DNA from 3 places in the Janthinobacterium sp. 1L-D-8-B-C4 genome. Region 1 is predicted to be linked to each of the others. Evidence: predicted binding sites of a transcription regulator. Region 1 holds the regulator's gene; each other region holds the start of a gene.
What was found. Region 1 encodes sigma-54, which starts transcription at its own class of promoters, with help from an activator protein. Its sites were predicted from a motif close to TGGCANGNAANCTGCTTT; they were not measured.
Positions count from the first base shown of each region.

Region 2: the regulator sigma-54 is predicted to act here: its motif matches at 4,355-4,372, upstream of prpB (methylisocitrate lyase).
Region 3: the regulator sigma-54 is predicted to act here: its motif matches at 3,225-3,242, upstream of AC0Z42_RS20280 (circularly permuted type 2 ATP-grasp protein).

Region 1 covers NZ_JBXAVX010000016.1:83,187-89,113, reverse strand. Annotated here, with positions in the region: gene AC0Z42_RS23910 (PTS sugar transporter subunit IIA) at 1-169, shown strand, start outside; gene hprK (HPr(Ser) kinase/phosphatase) at 206-1,141, shown strand; gene rapZ (RNase adapter RapZ) at 1,445-2,308, shown strand; gene hpf (ribosome hibernation-promoting factor, HPF/YfiA family) at 2,390-2,749, opposite strand; gene AC0Z42_RS23890 (RNA polymerase factor sigma-54) at 2,819-4,297, opposite strand; gene lptB (LPS export ABC transporter ATP-binding protein) at 4,302-5,060, opposite strand; gene lptA (lipopolysaccharide transport periplasmic protein LptA) at 5,060-5,638, opposite strand; gene lptC (LPS export ABC transporter periplasmic protein LptC) at 5,657-5,927, opposite strand, start outside.
Region 2 covers NZ_JBXAVX010000001.1:127,698-133,624, reverse strand. Annotated here, with positions in the region: gene acnD (Fe/S-dependent 2-methylisocitrate dehydratase AcnD) at 1-2,226, opposite strand, end outside; gene prpC (bifunctional 2-methylcitrate synthase/citrate synthase) at 2,238-3,392, opposite strand; gene prpB (methylisocitrate lyase) at 3,413-4,303, opposite strand; gene AC0Z42_RS00620 (hypothetical protein) at 4,608-4,856, opposite strand; gene AC0Z42_RS00615 (hypothetical protein) at 4,946-5,188, opposite strand; gene AC0Z42_RS00610 (MBL fold metallo-hydrolase) at 5,362-5,927, shown strand, end outside.
Region 3 covers NZ_JBXAVX010000012.1:140,896-146,822, reverse strand. Annotated here, with positions in the region: gene AC0Z42_RS20290 (transglutaminase family protein) at 1-800, opposite strand, end outside; gene AC0Z42_RS20285 (alpha-E domain-containing protein) at 800-1,744, opposite strand; gene AC0Z42_RS20280 (circularly permuted type 2 ATP-grasp protein) at 1,744-3,186, opposite strand; gene AC0Z42_RS20275 (sensor histidine kinase) at 3,356-4,495, opposite strand; gene AC0Z42_RS20270 (hypothetical protein) at 4,594-5,457, opposite strand; gene AC0Z42_RS20265 (TonB-dependent receptor) at 5,475-5,927, opposite strand, start outside.

The DNA.
Region 1 (5,927 bases):
CCTGCTGATTCCCGACCATGTGACCCAGCAACACCTGGAAATCCTGTCGGAAATCGCCGAAATGTTTTCCGACGATGCTTTCCGCACGGCGCTGGCCACCGACCCGGAACCGAAATCCGTGCATTCGCGCATCGTCAATTGGCAACCCAGTCTGCAAGCGGCAGGTTAAACTTCAGCAATTGATCCACTCCTGAAGAAAACTGCCATGTTGCAAACGCCGCTGACGATACAACGCCTGTACGACGACAATCGCGAAAGTCTGCAACTGGGCTGGTTTGCCGGCTTCCCCGGCGGCGAGCGCCTGATCTCGGGCGACGTCTCGTCGGCCGCCGACCAGGTCGGCCACTTGAACCTGATCCACCCGGGCCGCATCCAGGTGTTTGGCCACCAGGAAATCAATTACTACCAGCGCCTGAAGGTCAATACGCGCACCCACGTGATTGGCGAGCTGATTGCCGGCGGCCCGCCCGCGCTGATCATTGCGCAAGGCCTGGAAACGCCGCCCGACATCCTGGCCATCTGCGACGAGCAGAATATCCCTTTGTTTTCCACGCCGCTGCCAGCTGCCCAAGTGATCGACTTCCTGCGCGTCTACCTGTCGAAAAAGCTGGCGCAGCGCATTATCATGCACGGCGTGTTCATGGACGTGCTAGGCGTGGGCGTGTTGATCACCGGCGACTCGGGCCTGGGAAAGAGCGAGCTTGGGCTGGAGCTGATTTCGCGCAGCCACGGCCTGGTGGCCGACGACGCCGTGGAATTTTCGCGCATCGCGCCCAACATGATCGAAGGGCGCTGCCCGCCGCTGCTGCAGAACCTGCTCGAAGTGCGCGGCCTGGGCCTGCTCGACATCAAGGCCATCTTTGGCGAAACGGCCGTGCGCCGCAAGATGCGCTTGAAACTGATCGTGCACCTGGTGCGCCGCAACGCACTGGAAGAAGAAGTCGAGCGCCTGCCCTTCCTGTTCCCCACCGAAGACGTGCTGGGCCTGCCGGTGCGCAAGGTCGTCATCCCCGTCGCCGCCGGCCGCAATATCGCCGTGCTGCTTGAAGCAGCGGTGCGCAATACCATCTTGCAGCTGCGCGGGATTGATACGCTGCAGGAATTCATGGAGCGGCAACGACTCGCCATGAGTGGCGATTAATGTTGCCAAGGAGTTCGCCCTTGCAAGGGCGAACCGTTACGCAGGCACGAAGCGGTGCTTCGTGAATTCCCTGCTGCACCAATGACTCGCCATGAGCGGCGATTAATGTTGCCAAGGAGGTCACCCTTGCAAGGGCGAACCGTTACGCAGGCACGAAGCGCTGCTTCGTGAATTCCCTGCTGCACCAACGACTCGCCATGAGTGGCGACTGAGGCCGCGGGCAGCCTCCATATTCAATTGCAATAAAATGTAAAGACGATTGCCGCGGCACGCGCAGGCAGTCTTTATTGTATGATCGCGCCTATGCACATCATTCTACTTACCGGCATTTCCGGCTCCGGCAAATCTGTTGCACTCAAGGTGCTGGAGGATACCGGTTTTTACTGTGTCGACAACCTGCCGCCCGCTTTGTTGCCGAGCCTGGTGCAAACCTTGCTCGACGAAGGCACCAACAGGCTCGGCGTGGCGGTCGATGCACGCAGTGCGGAATCGCTGACTAGCCTGCCGCACAATGTGGCACTGCTGCGTGCGCAGGGGCATGACGTCAAGGTGCTGTTTCTGACCGCCACCACGCATTCCCTGGTGGCGCGCTTTTCGGAAACGCGACGCAGTCATCCTTTGTCGCATGAATTGCTTCCAGGCGAGAATCCGGCCAGCCGCCGCACGCTGATCGAATGCATCTCGGAAGAGCGCGAGCGGCTGTCGGCGATACAGCAACTGGGCCATGTGATCGACACCTCGGAGCTGAGCGCCAACAAGCTGCGTGCCTGGATCAAGGATATCGTCGCCTCCGAACGCGCGCCGCTGACCCTGTTCTTCGAATCGTTCGCCTTCAAGCTGGGCGTGCCGCTGGACGCCGACTTCGTGTTTGACGTGCGGGCCCTGCCCAATCCGTATTACGACCTGGCGCTGCGCCCGCTCGATGGCCGCGACGCGCCGGTGATCGCTTTTCTCGATGCCCAGCCCAGCGCCCTGGAACTGTTTGCCGATATCCGCAATTTCGTGGAAAAGTGGCTGCCGTCGTTCAAGTCCGACAACCGCAGCTATCTGACGGTGGCGCTCGGCTGCACCGGTGGCCAGCACCGTTCGGTATATATGGCGGAACACCTGGCGCAGTATTTTGCCGACCGCGAACGGGTCGTGCTGCGCCACCGCGAGCGTAGCTGAGCCGGAAAAATGGGCGCAAAAAAGGGCGCGAAGTAAACACAGCGCGCCCTTAGTTGATCACAACAATCCGGAGCGGCAGGCCTAGACGGCGGCGGCTTCTTCAGGAGTGTTGTCTGGCAGATGCTTGATCGCCTCTTTACCGTGCCCTTGCACTTTGGTTTTGTACTTCATCACTTGCCGGTCCAGCTTGTCGATCAGGCTGTCGATCGCGGCATACAGGTCTTGCGCCAGGCTTTCCACGTAGACGGTCTTGCCGCTCAGTCGCAGATTCACTTCGGCCTTCTGGCGTTTTTCTTTCTCTTTGAGGTTGTCGACGGTCAGAATCACGGCGATATCGATAACGTGATCGAAATGGCGTTTCACGCGCTCCAGTTTGGTTTGTACGTATTCACGGATGGCTGGTGTCACTTCGAGATGATGTCCGCTGATGGTGAGATTCATACACACTCCTAAAGATGATCGGGTTCGTGCGGTGGCCATCGTTCCGGCCCGCAGAGGAACCGAAAAAAACTACAAAGACTTACGCAGACTCACTGGCGGAATTTTCAACGCTTCCCGGTATTTGGCAACAGTACGTCGCGCAATCACCATGCCTTGTTCCCCCAGCATGTCCGCAATCTTACTGTCGGATAAAGGATTTTTAGGGTTCTCTGCTCCTGTCAATTGCACGATCAAGGCACGTATCGCCGTCGATGACGCCTCCCCTCCTGCTTCGGTGGCGACGTGGCTGCCAAAGAAATACTTCAACTCAAACATTCCATGCGGGGTCAGCATGTACTTTTGGGTTGTTACCCGCGAGATAGTACTCTCGTGTAAACCCAGTGTATCAGCTATTTCGCGAAGCACAAGTGGCCGCATGGCAACTGCGCCATGCGAGAAAAAATCCTTTTGCCGTTCCACTATCGCCTGCGCCACGCGCAGGATGGTGTCGAAGCGCTGGCGCATGTTCTTGATCAGCCACTTGGCTTCCTGCAACTGCGCGCCCATGCCGCCCTCGCCCTTGCCTTGCTTGAGCAGGTTGGCGTACATGGCGTTCACGCGCAGGCGCGGCATCACGTCATTGTTGAGCGACACCTGCCAGCCATTGCGGGCCCGCTTGACCACCACGTCCGGCACCACGTAATCGGACACGTCGGACGCAAACACGGCGCCCGGGTGCGGGTTGCACAAGCGAATCACGGTCTGCGCTTCGCGCAAGTCTTCATCGTCGCAATCGAGGGCTTTTTTCAGCTTGTTGAAGTCGCGCTGGGCAAACCAGGCCAGGTGTTTTTCAACGATGGTCAAGGCCATGCGGCGCGTCACCAGCGCCACCTGCGGCAGGCGTTTGATCTGCAGCGCCAGGCATTCGGACGCATTGCGCGCACCCACGCCGGGCGGATCGAAACTTTGCAGCAGCGACAAGGCGGTGCGCAGTTCGTCGGCGTCGACTTCCAGTTCCTCGGGCAGGCGCGCCAGGATATCGTCAAGCGATTCCTCCAGGTAGCCATTGTCGTCGAGCGCATCGATGATCAGTTCGACCAGCGCGCGGTCGCGCAGTTCCAGCACGGTCACGCGCATCTGCTCCATCAGGTGTTCGCGCAAGGTGCAATGATGGGCTTCCAGTTGCGGGCGGGAATCCTCATCGTCGGGCGCCTTGCCGCGGCTGGCCTCGTTCCAGTCGCTGTCGCCGCCTTCGGGCGCGGCCGTGCTCTCGCCGCCTTCACCATCGAACGTTTCCGCTTCGGCCGCCGGCGCCGGCGCTTCCTGGCCAGGCGGCGCAGGCGGCGCTTCGCCTGGCGCAGCAGTCGAACTCAGGGCACCATCGGACAGCAGGCGCAAGGAACGGTCGAGCGGATCGTCGAGACGCTCCAGCAAGGGATTATCGGTCAGCAATTGCTCCAGCTCCTGGTGCAATTCCAGCGTGGACAATTGCAACAGGCGTATCGATTGCTGTAATTGCGGCGTCAGTGCCAGGTGCTGCGAGGTGCGCAGCTGCAGTGATTGTTTCATCGGCTTACATGCGGAAATGTTCGCCCAGATACACGCGGCGCACCGACTCGTTGGCGATGATGTCGTCGGGCCGGCCTGATGCCAGCACCGAGCCCTGGTTGATGATGTAGGCTCGGTCGCAGATGCCCAGCGTTTCGCGCACGTTGTGGTCGGTGATCAGCACGCCGATATTGCGTTCTTTCAAAAACCGCACGATGCGCTGGATTTCGATCACGGCGATCGGATCGACGCCGGCGAACGGCTCGTCGAGCAGCACGAAACGCGGGTCGGTGGCCAGCGCGCGCGCGATTTCCACGCGGCGCCGTTCGCCGCCCGACAGCGACAGCGCCTGGTTTTCGCGCAGCTTTTCAATCTGCAAGTCGGCCAGCAATTTGTCGAGGCGCTCCTCGATCTCGGCCTTTTTCAAAGGGCGGCCGTCGACGGTCTGGATTTCCAGCACGGCGCGGATATTGTCTTCCACCGTCAGCTTGCGAAACACCGACGCTTCCTGCGGCAGGTAGGACAGGCCCATCTGCGCGCGGCGGTGGATCGGCAGGCTGGAAATATCGACGCCGCTGATATCGATGGTGCCGCCGTCGGATGGCACCAGGCCGACGATCATGTAGAACGAGGTGGTCTTGCCGGCGCCGTTCGGACCCAGCAGGCCCACCACTTCGCCGCATTCGACCTGCAGCGACACATCATGCACGACCTGCCGCTTGCCATAGGTTTTCTGCAGTCCCCGCACGATCAGGGTGCTGCCGCAACGTTCATTCTTGTTCATTATTTTTTCCCTGGCGCGGGCGCGGCGGGCGTTTTGTCTGCCGCCGGTTTGTTCTTCGGCTGGATCACCATGCGCACGCTGCCGGCGCCGGGGGCGCTGGTGCCGCTGTCGCTGTTTTCCATATTGAATAATTCATTGCGGCTGTCATACGAAATGAAGGCGCCATTGGCCACGTCGGTCGGCTTGGTGCCTTGCAGGCGCGTCAGCTTGGCCCTGGAAAACAGTTTCACGACTTCGGTCTTGTTGTTGTATTCCACCCGTTCCGCTTCGCCTTCGACCCACAGGTCGCCTTCGCCGTCGCGCTTCTGGCGGAAAGTGGCCAGCTTGCCCGCTTCGCCCCAGAAGGTGATGAACTGGTAGCCCTGCGGATCTTCCGTGATCAGGGCGCGCCCCGCCTTCATGGTCAGCGTGCCTTTCACCAGCACCACGTCGCCGGTCAGGGTGCGGGTCTGCTTGATGTCGTCGACCTGGCCGCGCTGGGCGGTGATGACGGCTTCTTTTTCGGAATCGGCCTTTTCGGCATGGGCAGCGCCCATCACGGCCAGGGAAAACAGGCTGAGCAGCAAGATTTTTTTCATTTGATAGTGTCCTTTTATTTATTTGGCCGGCACGGCTTTGCGCGGCGGAATCACGATGCGCACCGAGCTCGGCACTTCCACCACGCTGGAGGCATTATTGGCCTTCAGGCCCACGCCGGTCACATGCGAACGCCCCGACAGCAGGTCGACCGGCACGGCCGACTCCATCCGCTCTTCATCGGGGAAAATCGTCAGCGCCTCGGTTTTCAGCGTCATGTTCTGCGTTGTCGGACTGGCCACGCGGTCGATCACGACCTTGCGCGACAGTTGCAAACGCGTATTGCCCTGG
Region 2 (5,927 bases), on a different contig from region 1:
ATAGTCGGCGCCGGCAATAATGATCAATGGCTGCTTGCGCTCCATGTAGATCTCGATCGCTTCCCACATGCGCGAAATCGTGCCGTCCGGTTCGATGCGCGTCAGCGATCCCGCTTTCACCTTGCCGTCTTCGATCACCATCTCGTTTTGCAGCGTCGGATTGGCAAACGTGGCGCGCTGCGCTGTCAGGTGGTCGCCGCGGTGGGTGGCGTAGGAGTTGAAGTCTTCCTCGGGCAAGCCCATTTTCGCCAGGTAGGCGCCGGCGGCGCTATCGAGCATGATGGCGTTCGATGGCGACAGGTGGTCGGTGGTGATATTGTCGCCCAACACAGCCAGCGGACGCATGCCTTTCAGGGGGCGCGCGCCGGCCAGCGCGCCTTCCCAGTATGGCGGGCGGCGAATATAGGTGGTCTGCGGGCGCCAGTCGTACAGCGGGCTGACCTTGATGCCATCATCCGCCTGCTTGGCGAACATCGGGATATACACCTTGCGGAACTGTTCGGGCTTGACGCTGGCAGCGACGATGGCGTCGATCTCTTCATCCAGCGGCCAGATATCCTTCAGCAAGATTGGCTGGCCATCGGGACCAATCCCCAGCACGTCTTTTTCAATATCGAAGCGGATGGTGCCGGCGATCGCATAGGCCACCACCAGTGGCGGCGAAGCCAGGAAAGCCTGTTTCGCATACGGATGGATGCGGCCGTCGAAATTGCGGTTGCCCGACAACACAGCCGTGGCGTACAGGTCGCGCGCCACCACTTCGTCCTGGATCACCGGGTCGAGCGCGCCCGACATGCCGTTGCACGAGGTGCAGGCAAACGCCACCACGCCAAAACCCAGCTTTTCGAGTTCGTCCATCAGGCCCGCTTCCTGCAGGTACAGCTCCACCGTTTTCGAGCCCGGCGCCAGCGACGACTTGACCCACGGTTTGCGCAGCAAGCCGAGGCGGTTGGCGTTGCGGGCAATCAGGCCGGCGGCGATCATGTTGCGCGGGTTATTGGTGTTGGTGCAGCTGGTAATGGCCGCGATGATCACGGCGCCGTCCGGCATCTTGCCCGGCTCGTTTTCCACCACGCCCGAGATGCCGCGCGCGGCCAGCTCCGAGGTCGGCACGCGGCTGTGCGGATTCGACGGGCCGGCGATATTGCGCACCACCGACGACAGGTCGAAACTCAACACGCGCTCGTATTGCGCATCGACCAGGCTGTCGGCCCACAGGCCGGTTTCTTTCGCATAGGTTTCCACCAGCGCCACCTGCGCGTCTTCGCGGCCGGTCAGCTTCAGGTATTTGATGGTCTGCTGGTCGATATAGAACATGGCGGCGGTGGCGCCAAATTCCGGCGCCATGTTCGAAATGGTCGCGCGGTCGCCCAGGGTCAGGTGGGCAGCGCCTTCGCCGTAGAATTCCAGATACGACGACACCACCTTCTGCTTGCGCAGGAACTCCGTCAGCGCCAGCACGGTGTCGGTGGCGGTGATGCCCGGCTGCGGTTTGCCGGTCAGATTGACGCCGATAATGTCGGGCAAGCGCATCCACGAGGCGCGGCCCAGCATCACGCTTTCCGCTTCCAGGCCGCCCACGCCGATGGCGATCACGCCCAGGGCATCGACCATCGGCGTATGCGAATCGGTGCCGACCAGGGTGTCCGGGTAAGCTACGCCGTCCTGCACCTGGATCACCGGCGACATGCGTTCCAGGTTGATCTGGTGCAGGATGCCGTTACCGGGCGGGATCACGTCGACGTTTTTAAACGCTTTCTTGGTCCAGTCGATGAAGTCGAAACGGTCTTCGTTGCGGCGGTCTTCGATCGCGCGGTTCTTGGCAAAGGCGTCCGGATCGAAACCGCCGCATTCGACCGCCAGCGAATGGTCGACCACCAGCTGGGTGGGTACGACAGGATTGACCAGCGCCGGGTCGCCGCCCTGGGCGGCGATGGCGTCGCGCAGGCCGGCCAGGTCGACCAGCGCGGTCTGGCCCAGGATGTCGTGGCAGACCACGCGCGCCGGGAACCACGGAAAGTCCAGGTCGCGGCGGCGTTCGATAAACTGGCGCAGCGAAGCGTTCAACGTCTCCGGGTCGCAGCGGCGCACCAGGTTTTCGGCCAGCACGCGCGAGGTGTACGGCAAGGTGGCGTAGGCGCCGGATTGAATCGCGTCGACGGCGGCGCGCGTGTCGAAAAAGTCCAGCACTGTTCCCGGCAACGGTTTGCGGAACAAGTGATTCATGGGGGTGCTCATTATGTACGGTCCTTGAGCGGCACGAATTCAAGGTCTTCCGGGCCCACGTAATTGGCGCTCGGGCGGATGATCTTGTTGTCGATGCGCTGTTCGATGATATGGGCCGCCCAGCCCGAGGTGCGCGAAATAACGAACAGCGGCGTAAACATCGCCGTCGGCACGCCCATCATGTGGTACGACACGGCCGAGAACCAGTCCAGGTTAGGGAACATGTTCTTGATCTCCCACATCACCGATTCAAGGCGCTCGGCGATATCGAACATCTTGGTCGAACCGGCTTCCTGCGACAGGGTGCGCGCCACTTCCTTGATGACCACGTTGCGCGGGTCGGAGATCGTGTAGACCGGGTGGCCGAAGCCGATCACCACTTCCTTGTTGGCGACGCGCTCGCGGATATCCGCTTCGGCTTCGTCAGGCGTGTCGTAGCGCTTTTGAATATCGAGCGCCACTTCATTGGCGCCGCCGTGTTTCGGGCCGCGCAGCGCGCCGATGGCGCCGGTGATGGCCGAGTGAATGTCCGAGCCCGTGCCGGCGATCACGCGGCTGGTGAAGGTCGAGGCGTTGAACTCGTGTTCCGCGTACAGGATCAAGGAGGTGTGCATGGCTTTTTCCCACGACGCCGACGGTTTTTCGCCGTGCAGCAGGTGCAGGAAATGGCCGCCGATCGAATCGTCGTCGGTTTCCACTTCGATGCGCTTGCCGTTATGGCTGTAGTGGTACCAGTACAGCAGCATCGAGCCGAACGAGGCCATCAGGCGGTCGGCGATATCGCGCGCGCCCGGTGCGTTATGGTCGTCTTTTTCAGGCAGGGTGCAGCCCAGTACCGACACGCCGGTGCGCATCACGTCCATCGGATGGGCGGCGGCCGGCAGCGCTTCCAGTGCCGCTTTCACGGCCGACGGCAAGCCGCGCAGGGACTTCAGCTTGGCCTTGTAGCCTTTCAGTTCGGCCGTGGTGGGCAGCTTGCCGTGCACCAGCAGGAAGGCGATTTCTTCGAACTCGCAGCTGTCGGCCACGTCCAGGATGTCATAGCCGCGGTAGTGCAGATCGTTGCCGGTCTTTCCGACCGAGCACAGGGCGGTATTGCCGGCGGTGACGCCGGACAGGGCAACGGATTTTTTAGGCTTGAAGGTGGTGGCTTGTGGTGCGGTCATTGTCTTCTCCGGAATGATATTTATTTGGTTTTTTGCGCAGCAAAGAGTGCGTCCAGCTTTTGTTCGAAGTCGTGGTAATTGATCGATTCATACAGTTCCATGCGCGTCTGCATGGTGTCCAATACGTTCTGTTGCGTGCCGTCGCGGCGCAGCGCCGTGTAGACGTTTTCGGCCGCCTTGTTCATGGCGCGGAAAGCGGACAGCGGGTACAGCACCAGGCCCACTTCGGCGCTGCGCAATTCGTCGACCGTGAACAAGGGCGTGGCGCCGAACTCGGTGATATTGGCCAGCACCGGAACCTTTACGGCCCTGGCAAACGTGGTGTACATCGCCAGGTCCGTGATCGCTTCCGGGAAGATCATGTCGGCGCCCGCTTCGACGCAGGCGACCGCGCGTTCCAGCGCCGCTTCCAGGCCATCGACGGCCAGCGCATCGGTGCGCGCCATGATGACAAAGTTCGGATCGGTGCGCGCATCGACGGCGGCCTTGATGCGGTCGACCATTTCTTCCTTGCTGACGATTTCCTTGCCCGGACGATGGCCACAACGCTTGGCGCCGACCTGGTCTTCAATATGCAGCGCGCCAGCGCCGGCCTTGATCATCGACTTGACCGTGCGCGCCACATTGAAGGCGGACGAACCGAAGCCGGTATCGGCGTCAACCAGCAGCGGCAGGTCGCACACGTCGGTAATGCGGCGGATATCGGTCAGTACGTCGTCGAGGTTGGAAATGCCCAGGTCGGGCAGGCCCAGCGAGCCGGCCGCGACGCCGCCACCGGACAGGTAGATGGCCTTGAAGCCGGCGCGTTTGGCCAGCAAGGCGTGGTTGGCATTGATGGCGCCGACCACTTGCAACGGGGATTCTTCCTGGACGGCCTTGCGGAATGCGGCACCTGCGGAGTAAAGACTCATGTGTTCACCTTATGGGTTCGAATGTTTCATGGACCTGCTATGAACATGGGTATTGCAAATGCCGTGCCAGGCGACCGTTTTAGCGTTGCAGATGGCCCACACCAGAGGGGAAACGACCGTATCGCGGCGTCTTGTGGGGTATGGCGAGCGGATGAATGAAACAGGAAGTGCTACTGAGGAACGACGACCTGTTTCATATTTGTTTCAAATTCTCAAAATGAAACATTTTATGAAACACGGATGCAACATGGTGAAAGGCAGCTGGTGGACGCCAGCTGCGCGGCAAAGCGATGCGTGGCTGGCCTCAGGCGAGGCGCACCAGCGGATTGGCGATAATATTGTCGATCTGGCGCACCGCTTCTTCGCAGGCGGCGGCAATCGCGCCGTCTTCATCGTCACGCACGAATTGCATGGTCGAGCCTTCGAACACTTCCAGGCCTTCCGGCGTGGCGCGTTCGATATCGCAACTGGCCGACCATTTGCCATCGCTGGTCGGCACGGCCAGGGGAACGATTTCCCAGCCTTTGTAGTGAATCTTGGAACTGCTGTTCATGGGGGTGCCTCCTTGCGCAATAAAAGAAATCGTAGCATGAAGCGCCGTGCATTCAAGGCAAACGATTTACGGTGGATCAAATCGGGCGGTCAGGGACGCAGCAGATTGTCCACTTCGGTCTTGGCCACTTCCAGGCCGGCCACGCGGGCAGTCTCGGGCGTGGCGTAGCCACCCAGGGTGCGGCTGCGTTCGATGTCCTTGGCTTCGCCTTCGGCGCCGGCTTCGCGCTGCAGGTGGTAGGTGAAGTCCCACAGGTCGTCATTGTCCTTTTGCGGCGTCACGGAGATCGTGAAACCGCGGTACTGTTCGCTACGTGCAGTGGTATCGTTCATGGACTTCCTCCTTGTGGCAACGAGATTAGCACGAAGCGTGTGGCGAGGCACACACCTTGCACCGGCTGGCCGCTGTCGATATGCGTTTTTTACATATCAAATCATGATCCGAGATATTTTTTGAACCAGTGCGGCGATATAATGGCCTTCCCTGCCCGCTCTACGCCAACATGATGATGCCCCATATACAAGCCTTCTTCGATACCGCCACCGCCACCGTCACCTATGTGGTGTACGAAGGCGAAGGCGGCGCCTGCGCCATCATCGATTCCGTGCTCGACTACGATCCGAAAGCGGGCCGCACGGCGACTACCTCGGCCGACAAGGTGATCGCCTTTGTGCGCGAACACAAGTTGACGTGCCGCTGGCTGCTGGAAACCCACGCCCACGCCGACCACCTGTCGGCCGCGCCTTATTTGCAGCGGCAACTGGGCGGCGAAGTGGCCATCGGCGCCGCCATCCAGGCGGTGCAGCAGGCGTTTGCCGATATCTATCACCAGCACGGTGCAACGGCCGACGGTTCGCAATTCGACCAGCTGTTCGCGCCGGACCAGGTATTTCATATCGGCGCGCTCGAAGTGCGCGCGCTGCACGTGCCGGGCCACACGCCGGCCGACCTGGCCTACCAGATCGGCGACGCGGTGTTTGTCGGCGACACCCTGTTCATGCCCGACGTGGGCTCGGCGCGCTGCGACTTTCCCGGCGGTTCGGCCGCCCTGCTGTACCGCTCGGCCCAGCG
Region 3 (5,927 bases), on a different contig from region 1:
ACGATCTGCACGTCGACGCTCATGGTTTCCTTGCCGCCGCCCCGGCGCACGCCGCGCACGGGCGCGGCCGAATCGTAGTCGCGGCCGATCGCCAGGCGGCAATACGCATCCGTCATCAGCCGCGCATGCGTAACGTCGATGCTGACCCAGCCTGAAAAATCGCTGTCGACCACCCAGGCGTCGACCCAGGCGTGGCTGGCCGCGTGGCCGGTGGTGCCCGGATCGATATAGCCGGACACATAGCGCGCCGGGATGTCCCAGGCGTGGCAGCAGGCCAGGTACAAATGGGCATGGTCCTGGCAAACGCCGCGCCCCAGCGCCAGGGCGGCGATGGCGGTGGTGGTCACCTCGGTGGCCCCGCTTTCATAGGCGACCTTGCCGGCGATGTTTTCGGCCAGTTGCAGCAAGTGGCGGGTGGCGGCCGGCGTGCCCCGGTCGGGCAGGCTGGCGGCGGCCAGCTCGACGATCGTCGGGTCCGCTTCGGTCAGCCGGGTCGGCATGGTAAACAACAGCGGCGAGAGCGTGTCGACCAGGTTCAGCCGACCCTGGTACGGGTAGATGGTTTCCACCGAACCCTGCACCACCAGGGACAGCGCCTGGTGCTTGCCGTTGATGGTCAGCATTTGCGACAGGTTGCCGTAGGCATCCGTATATGCGTGGCACTGGCCCGGCGTGTTGATCTGCCAGGACAGCGCGCGCTGCTGCGGTTCGATGCGCGGCGTCAGGTGCAGCTGCTGGATGGTGTACGCCAGCGGCCTGCTGTAGTGATACGTGGTTTCGTGGCGTATGGTCAGTATCATCAGGCCGCCAGGGGAACGAGGAAGTCACGGCTGACGCGGTTGCCCAGTTCATAAATATTTTCCAGGAACTCGGTCAGGGTATGGTGCAGGCCCGCTTTCAGGATGTCGTCGATATGGCCGAATTTCAGTTCGGCATGCAACCGTCCCGCGAAACGCTCGGTATCGGCCGACACATCGTTGCGGATATGGTGCAGATTGTCGACCACGTCATCCATGCAGGCCAGCAGCGAGCGCGGCATGTCGCCGCGCAGGATCAGCAGGTCCGCCACGCGGTCGGGCGTGATCACATCGCGATACACCTTGCGGTAGATCTCGAAGCCCGATACCGAACGCAGCAGCGCCGCCCAGTAATAGAAATCGCGCTGTGCGATGTCTTTCGACGCATCCTTGGCGCCATGGAACTTCACGTCCAGGATGCGCGCCGTATTGTCGGCCCGCTCCAGGAAGGTGCCCAAGCGAATGAAGTGAATCGCTTCATCTTTCAGCATGGTGCCCAAGGTCACGCCGCGCGACAGGTGCGAGCGGTATTTGACCCACTCGAAAAAAGCGCTCGGGTCGGTTTCCAGCAGATTGCTCTTCAGGCGTTTCTGCAGGTCGAGCCAGGTGGCGTTCTGGGTTTCCCACACTTCGGTGGTCAATGTGCCGCGCACGGCGCGCGCGTTTTCACGCGCGCCCGTCAGGCAGGCGATGATCGAGGACGGGTTGTTCGGGTCGCGCACCATGAAGTCGAGCACGTCGCGCGTATGGAAGCGGCCGTACTTGGCATCGTAGGCGCTTTGCAGCTCGGAAATACCGAGTGTGGCGCGCCAGCCTTGCTCGGCGTCTTCCTGCGATTGCGGCAGCATCGAAGTCTGCATGTTGACGTCGAGCATGCGGGCCGTGTTTTCGGCGCGTTCGGTGTAGCGGGCCATCCAGAACAGGTGATCGGCGGTGCGGCTCAGCATTATTTGTCTCCAGCGAAAGATTTTTCCAGTACCCAGGTATCCTTGGTACCGCCCCCTTGCGAGGAGTTGACCACCAGCGAACCTTCGCCCAGCGCGACGCGGGTCAGGCCGCCCGGCACCATCGAGATGGTCTTGCCCGACAACACGAAGGGGCGCAAATCGATATGGCGCGGCGCAATGCCGGACTCCACATAGGTAGGGCAGGCCGACAGGGCCAGGGTGGGCTGGGCGATATAGCCGCTGGGGTTGGCCAGCAGGCGCTGGCGGAAATCCTCGATCTGCGCGGTGGTGGAAGCGGGCCCGACCAGCATGCCGTAGCCGCCGGCGCCATGCACTTCCTTGACCACCAGCTTGGGCAGGTTGGCCAGCACGTAGGAGAGGTCGGCCGATTTGCGGCACTGGTAGGTTGGCACGTTATTGAGGATCGGTTCTTCCGACAGGTAGAACTTGATCATGTCGGGCACGAACGGGTAGATCGACTTGTCGTCGGCCACGCCGGTGCCGATCGCATTGGCCAGCGTTACGCGGCCGGCACGGTAGACCGACAGCAGGCCCGGCACGCCCAGGGACGAGTCGGAACGGAAGGCCAGCGGATCGAGGAAATCGTCGTCGACGCGGCGGTAGATCACGTCGACCCGTTTCGGCCCGCGCGTGGTGCGCATGTAGACCGAATTGTCGTTGACGAACAGGTCCTTGCCTTCAACCAGTTCCACGCCCATCTGCTGGGCCAGGAAGGCATGCTCGAAATAGGCCGAGTTGTACATGCCCGGCGTCATTACCACCACGGTCGGGTCATCGACGCCCATCGGCGCCACCGAACGCAGGTTGTCGAGCAGCATGTCGGGATAGTGATCGACCGGTGCCACGCGGTTGCGCGCAAACAGCTCGGGGAACAGCCGCATCATCATCTTGCGGTCTTCCAGCATGTAGGACACGCCGGAAGGCACGCGCAGATTGTCTTCCAGCACATAGAATTCGCCCTGGCCGGCGCGCACGATATCGACCCCGGCGATATGGGCATAGATGTCAGAGGCGACCGAGATGCCCTGCATTTCCGGACGGTATTGCGCATTCTTGTAGATCTGCTCGGCAGGAACGATGCCGGCCTTGATGATGTTCTGATCGTGATAGATATCATGAATGAACATGTTCAGGGCCTTGACCCGCTGCACCAGGCCGGTTTGCATCTGTGCCCATTCATCGGCGGGAATAATCCGGGGAATCGTGTCGAACGGAATCAGGCGTTCCGTGCCGGCATCGTCGCCATACACGGCAAAGGTGATGCCCACGCGGCGGAACGTCAGGTCGGCCTCGGCCCGCTTGCGGGCGATGGTCTCTGGCGATTGCTGCTCCAGCCATTGATGGAATTCACGATAATGGTCACGCACCTGGCTTTCCGTGCCCAATCCATCCGCCGTCATTTCATTGAAAAAGTTCGCCATATTATGTTTTCCCCCTAGAGCCTGGTTGTAACAATACCTCAGCACGAAGCGTGCCAGAGATAATATGACAAAAAAGATCATTATCAATGCACCGTTGTGTGCACTGCACCGCATTAGTGCGCCGGCAATGGCAAGACGGGCGGAATTGGGGCTGCCGGCGCGCTGGCGTTCAGCCGGCCGGCTGGACGTAGGGGCGGCAATCGATGGGCAGGTCAAGGATGAAACTGGTGCCGGTGGCCGGCAAACTGTCGACGGCCACGCTGCCGCCGTGGCTTTCGGCGACGTTCTGCACATACGGCAGGCCGATGCCCCAGCCCGGTGCGGTGGTATGGTTGTCGCGCCGCAGGTAATCAAAGATGCGGGCCATCTCCTGCTCGGCAATGACCGGGCCGCTGTTGTGCACGTTGACACGCACCCGGTCATGCTCATGCTCCACGCGCACCTCGACGACGCCGTCGTTGCCATACTTGACGGCATTGCCCAGCAGGTTTTCCAGCACGCGGCGCAGCGAGTTTTCGCACCACCAGCCCGTGACGCCATCGCCGGCGATCTGGCACTTGCCCGGATATTGCAAATTGACCTGGTCGCAGACCGAACTGGCCAGCGGCAGCATGTCGAACTGCGTCAGTGCCAGTGGCAATTTCTGGCCCCGGTGATAGCTGAGCGTATCGAGCAGTTCCTCGATCATGGTATCGAGCCGCTTGCTGTAGTTGACAATACGCTGGCTCAGCTCGGATACTTTTTCGGGTTCCAGCCGGGCCTGGCGCTGCAGCAGCTGTGCGCTGACCAGGATGACGGACAGCGGATTGCGCATGTCGTGCGACAGGCCGGCGGCGATGCGACGCTGGAAGCTTTCGTGCATGGCAGTGAATTCGCGGATCGAGTCGCGCACGGCGATATCGATCGAGGCATGCAGGATGAGCCAGTCGCGCCGCCTCAGTGGCAAGCCCGCCGCCAGCGCCGCCTCGGCAAAGCAGTCGCGGAAGATCTGGTATTCCTGGATCACCTGTTCCGGGCCGTAGCTGGTCATGCGCGCCCGTTCGTTGCCATGCACGGCGGGCATATTGCTGTTGCTGGCGGCCGTATCGCGCGGATGCTCGTGTGACAGCGCCTCGGCCAGATGGTCGAAGAATGCCGGCATGGTATTGATCAGTATCGGCGGCAGCAACTGCGCCGCGCCGCGCACGCTGGCGCGGACGCGATGCTCCCAGTCATGCAGCACGGCTTCGCGCAAGTCGACAATGCGCTGCGTGCGCAAGCGCAGGCGCGGACGCGCCGCAAGGGTGAGGTGATTGTGTGCAAGTGACAAGCTGGCTCCGCTAAACAGGCTGCACGCAGCGGTGCAGTCCGATGCGCGGCCTTCCAGTATCCTGCAAATGCACGGCCTTATTGCCGTGCTGGCGAACTTTATTGCTGCTCCATGATATTGATCAAATGTGCGATCGATTCTGACCAGGCGGTCAGCGAAAAGTTCTGTGGATCGTCGTGGCCGTTGACATAGCCCGTATCGAGCACGGCGTGAAAAGCGGGGATCAGCCAGCTGCCCTTGCGTACGCTGGCCGTGATGTACAGCAGGGCCAGCCGTTCGTACTGGGCCGGCGTAAAACCCGGATCGGGCGCCACGCCGTCATTGCCACGCCCGCCGGCCGGATCGGACTTGCGCGGCTGCACCAGTTCCACGTGCAGGAACAGCCCGGCCAGCGAGGGCTTGTCTTTCTCCAGCTTGCTGGCGAAATTGGCGATGTCAAAACCATGCACCGTGACTGAAGCACCCAGGCGGTTGACATACACATGGCCTTTCGGCCCTGCGCCTCTGGCCGGGTTGTGCGCGGTAAAATCATTGAAATCCCAGTCGCGCGTATCGATGGCGGCGGGAATCGCGTCATTCAAAAAATTCGGATAACTGGTGTCGTGGATCACGAAATAGCGCGCCACGGGCGAGGCCAGCCGGCCTTGCGCGCGCGACAGCGGTGCATCGAGCGCGCCACCGAGGTCGCTTTCAGCTATTTGCTGCTGCGCCAGGTAAGCTTGCAGCGCGCTGCGGTGGAGGGTGATATTTTCGCCGACATGGCGCTCGAGAAAGGCGGGCAGGGCGCCCGCCGGCCCGATGCGCGCATACATGCTGACGGGGCGCAGCAGGCAGGCCGCCTGCGCGCGGGGATTGCCCTGGAAACCGCTTTTCCAGGCGGCCCAAGGGCAAGCCGCCGGTGGCGCGGCGGCAGCGGGCAGCGATAACAGCAGGGAGAGAAACAATAATGGGCGCAGTGTCATGCGCCCATTATTGCCGATCAGAACGCGACAGTGGCGGAAACCACCACCGTGCGCGGTGCGGCCAGCACCAGGCTGCCGGCGCCGAACGACGACACCGCCGAAGCCCAGTAGTTGCGGTCGGCAACGTTATCCACGCGCGCACGCAAGGTCAGGTCGCGGCCAGCCACCTGTGTCAGGTAGCGCGCGCCGAGGTCCAGGCGGGTCCACGACGGCAGTTGCTTGGTATTGGCCAGGTCCGCGTATTGCGTCGAGGTGTAGACGGCGCGCGCGTTCAGGCTCAGCCCTGGCGCACCTGGCACGTCCCATTCGCCGCCCAGGCTGAGCTGGGTTTTCGGCGCGCCGATGGCCTGGTTGCCCTGGTTGATGCCGCCGTCGGTCTTGCGCAGGTCCGTGTCGAGCCAGGTCAGGCCGCCGAGCAGGCGCACGCCGGTCATCGGCGTGCCGAAGACCGACAATTCCAGGCCCTGGTT